Regions from separate parts of the Fenollaria sporofastidiosus genome, predicted to be linked through region 1. Evidence: riboswitches for the same ligand, from Rfam matches in the RefSeq annotation. Region 1 holds a riboswitch; the other holds the start of a gene.

Evidence for each region. A riboswitch is a leader RNA that binds a small molecule or an ion and turns the genes downstream of it on or off. The one in region 1 is predicted to bind cobalamin.
Region 2: it holds a riboswitch for cobalamin, as region 1 does, so the genes downstream of both, KO172_RS03710 (energy-coupling factor ABC transporter permease) here and KO172_RS03050 (ABC transporter substrate-binding protein) in region 1, are expected to answer to the same signal.

The regions. Positions count from the first base shown of each region.
Region 1 is NZ_OW968186.1:659,668-661,871, reverse strand. It holds gene KO172_RS03050 (ABC transporter substrate-binding protein) at 1-1,312, opposite strand, end outside; cobalamin riboswitch at 1,382-1,516, opposite strand; gene KO172_RS03045 (ABC transporter ATP-binding protein/permease) at 1,971-2,204, shown strand, end outside.
Region 2 is NZ_OW968186.1:789,319-791,522, reverse strand. It holds gene KO172_RS03720 (CbiQ family ECF transporter T component) at 1-275, opposite strand, end outside; gene KO172_RS03715 (energy-coupling factor ABC transporter substrate-binding protein) at 291-584, opposite strand; gene KO172_RS03710 (energy-coupling factor ABC transporter permease) at 571-1,281, opposite strand; cobalamin riboswitch at 1,364-1,556, opposite strand; gene KO172_RS03705 (ArsR/SmtB family transcription factor) at 1,677-2,018, opposite strand; gene rsmA (16S rRNA (adenine(1518)-N(6)/adenine(1519)-N(6))-dimethyltransferase RsmA) at 2,008-2,204, opposite strand, start outside.

The DNA.
Region 1 (2,204 bases):
TGTGGTTCTTAACAGCGTCAGTCTTGAAGTGTTGAGCAAAGAAGTAGTGTGGGTTGCCACTTGCTGTTGGGTTTTGAGCGTATAATAATATATCGTGATTGCCCTTAGCAGCTTCTTCGTCGATGCTGTCAGCTAGTGACACGCTTGCTTCGATACCTACTTGCTCTAAGTCAGATACAAGCACTTGACCTATAACTGGTAGGTCTGGTTTCGCAGAGTATGTTAATATAGTAAGCTTAACAGGCTTGCCGCTCTTGTCCATAAGCTTGTCGCCTTCATAAGTGTAGCCAGCAGCCTTGAATTCTTCCTTAGCATTTTCTATGTCATAAGTTAATTTTTGATCGCCATTGAAGCTAAAGTTCTTTGCGAATAGTCCAGTAGGCATGTCTCCACCGCCAAGTGCGTCAATAATCTCTTGTCTATTAACAAGAAGGTCAAGAGCCTTTCTGAAGTGAAGGTCATTTAAGTGATCTCTCTTAAGATTTAAGAAGCAGTAGTATTGGTAGCCTGCGTTGTAGTCAAGCGCCTTAAAGCCCTTGTCTTTTAAGCCTACAGCTACATCATTAGTAAGACCAAAAGCAAGGTCTACTTCGCCACTTTCGTAAGCAAGCTTAAGAGCGTTGCCGTCCTTGAACGCCTTTATAGTGACAGTCTCAGGTCTAGCTTCAAAGCCATCGTAGTATTCGTTTCTTTCTAGTACAACTTCAGCGCCTGGTTTAAGCTCTTTAATCTTGTAAGCGCCAGTGAAGATGTACTTATCACCATCTTTCTTGAACATAACATTAGTCCATTCAGCAAAGATGGATTCAAGATTAACAGTAGGAAGCTCAGTAACGATGTCTACCTTGTAATCTTCTACTGGAGTGAAAGTAATCTTACCAGCAGAAGCACGAGCGAACTCGTTGTTTTCCATGATCATGTTCATAGCTTCAGAGAATGCCTTTGCATCAACTTCGCTGCCGTCAGCAAACTTAACTCCTTCGTTTAGTTCAGCTGTGAAGTGAGTTTCATCCTTAGCTTCGATAGACTTAACGAATCTCGACTTAAGAGTACCATCAGCTTGTAGTGTGTATACGTACTCGCTAATGCCGTGGTTAGTTATACTCCAACCATTGGCTCCGTCAAGTGGATCGTCACTTGAGATAACCCAAGTTTGACCAACAACAATTTCATTAACGTCAGCCTTTTCATTAGCTTCAGTTTTTTCGCTAGCATTAGCATTGTCACTAACTTCAGCTGGCTTTTCATTTGATTTGCAGCCATATGTGAACACTAGCGACAATATGACTACTAAGAAAATAAGTTTCTTCATAAAATCTTTCTCCTTTAATAAGATATAGTATAGAATTAACTGTGCTAAAAAAACTAGCCTTGCCCTGAACCGGAACAAAACTAAAGTACAAGTATCGGACTTATGCATAAATGCAAATACCGTAGCGGCACTGTGTAGGATTCTAACCTACTTCCTTGTTATATTCTATCTGAGCACATTATAACGCATAAATTTTATTAAGTCAATCAAAATGTATAAAAAAGAAGACATCATACGATGCCTTCTTGTATATAGTTTATTTAATTTCTAGCCAGTTTTTTAATAATTAATGAACTAATCTTTGTATTCACAATCAGCCAATTCAAGTTTTAATGCAAGAAGTGTTTTCCTTCGCTTGCTGGTCTACGAAAACTGATAATTTCTAAGCAAAGTATCATTGCGAATAATTTCTTTTTCATTTTTCCTCCTTGTTTTTCCTTCGTATAATATGTATTTACATATGTTCTTACTATTCATCATATCACCCTCACCATAGAAATACAAGTCTTTATGGGTATTTAACACAATTGTAACAAATCACTACTACAATCACACTGTATTTCATAAATTTATAGAAAAAGCGCTTGCTTTATGTTATACTTATCTTATTAGTTCATGCTAATGTTTATGTAACGACTATATACAAAGGAGAGAATATATGCTTGATAAATATTTATTCAAATCTATAGGCAAGGCGAAAAAATACATACTAAGCAGTGTCTTTATGATGATGCTACGCGTTGTAGGGACTGCTCTACTTGCTTTTGCCTTCGGCTCTTTAGCTGAGGCTCTTTACTCTAAAAGTACCATTGACATAAAAAAACTTCTAATAATCTTTGTCCTTGGTATTGCTATCAGGGTCCTTGCTCTATACAAGGTGACTGACTACCAA
Region 2 (2,204 bases), 130 kb from region 1:
ACAAAATGATTTTCTTTAGAAAAACCAATTATCAAAAATATTGTTCCTAAGAATATGAATATAGTCGGAACTTTAATAAATGATAAGACGTTTCTTACTTTAAACTTTGCAAATGCAAGCTCTAAGAATATTATTAAGATGAATATGCCTAAATTTACATATATATTGTCAAGACCAATAGCTAAAACTAGCATAGCTAGGCAGAATATAAATTTATATCCTGCCTTGATATGCCTTAAGCCGTTGGTATATGCGAACTGATCAATGAGTAGCAATTTACCTAAGCTCCTTTATTTATCTTTTTCCTTCTTACTTGCATCTCCCTTCCAGCTGCCAATGATGTAGCCAATAGCTCCAGCACCGATAGCAGCTTGAAGACCAAATAACAAGGATTCAACTTCGCCCGATGGTGGTTCCCAAAGGGACTCGAACCATGGCTCATAGCCTGGTTTTAATGCTTCAATCTCTTCACTTGCGGCATCATCAGATCCGCCATATTCGCCTTGAACGAAAACAAGTGGTAGTACAACAAGTAAGATAGCAAGTATGATTAAAATCAAATTAGTCTTCTTATAATCTTTCATTTGTAAGTACCCCCTCACCTTTGTATCTAACTATAAGGTTAACAATAACAACAGTTAGTAAACCTTCAACTATAGCGATAGGAACTTGAGTAACAGCAAAGATAGATAAGAACTTACCTAAAGCAGCTGTAAATCCAATTCCTTCGTGGTAAACAACAGCAAGTTGAGTTGCAGTAACAACATAAGTGAATAAGTCACCAAGAGTTGCTGCTAAGAATACTGCAAGGCTTCTATTTTGTTTCTTTAACAAGTGATAGATGGCAAAAGCTAAGAATGGTCCAGCTATAGCCATAGAGAAAGTATTAGCACCTAAAGTAGTTAAACCACCATGAGCTAATAACAAAGCTTGGAAAATTAAAACAATTAAACCTAAAACGGATGTTTGAAGTGGTCCAAATAGTATTGCACCAAGTCCAGTACCTGTTGGATGTGAACAGCTACCTACTACTGAAGGGATCTTCATAGCAGATAGTACGAAGATAAAGCCACCTGCAAGTGCAAGTAAAACTTTCTTCTCGTTTGAATCAGAGTCTTTAGCAATTTTTCTTATACCAAGTATGATGAATGGTAAAGATACAAGTCCCCAGATTACGCACCACTCTTTAGGAAGGTAACCTTCCATGATGTGCATTGCGAATGCGTCTGCGGACAATAAAATTAGTGAAAGACTCATGAGAATGATACTTTTCTTTCTCATAAATTATTCCTCCTTTTATTTCCCCACGCAAAGACTCCTTTTGAAAATCAAATTGATTTGGAAAAGAACCTCTCTTTGCCGAAGGTGTTTCTCGATAAAGTAAGGTTTTCCGGCTAGCGCTTTAATCCCTTGTAAACGCCTTCCCATTATGGATGAAATAACAGTGACATAAGTGTTTACTCAGTATGCGCCAACGGCAGCGGCGACTGCGTTTTTAAAACTTCCCTTAAACGATATCAATATAATTATATCACTACAGAACTTAGAATGCAAGGTTAATACTCATATTGATGGATGTATGTAGCATATTTATTTAATCTAATTAAAGACTAATTTACATACAAGCCATAAAAAATCTGCCACCATTATAGTGACAGATAATATATCGATTACTATTAAGCTTTTTCTTTTGCGTGTTCCAAGCCTTGCTTGTATAACATAAGCACGTGCTCGTCATCTAGTGAGTAGACAAGTTGCTTGCCGTCTCTTTCGTACTTAACGAGGCCAAGGTTTCTTAGTATCCTTAGGTGGTGACTAACAAGTGGCTGTGTCATACCTAGTGCGTATGAAAGATCTGTTACACACATCTCGCTTAGGCTCAGTGCGTGTATGATTTGTATTCTGGAAGGCTCGCTAAGTGCTTTCATAATGTCTGCTAACTTCTCAACTACCTTGTAGTCGATGTTATCATTTTTAATCGCATCCAGTTCTTCCTGTGTTAATACTTTACTTTCCATATATTCCCTCCAAGTCTCTCGTTATACTTACAAAGTCATCGAAGCTTAGCTCCTCTGCCCTTGTGTTCTCGCCTTTCTTAATGGCTTTAAGTGCATCTATTGTGTGCACCTTATCTATACCCACTTCGCTATTAAATAAAGCGTTCGCAAGTGTTTTTCTTCTCTTCATGAAGGCTGCTCTAATTA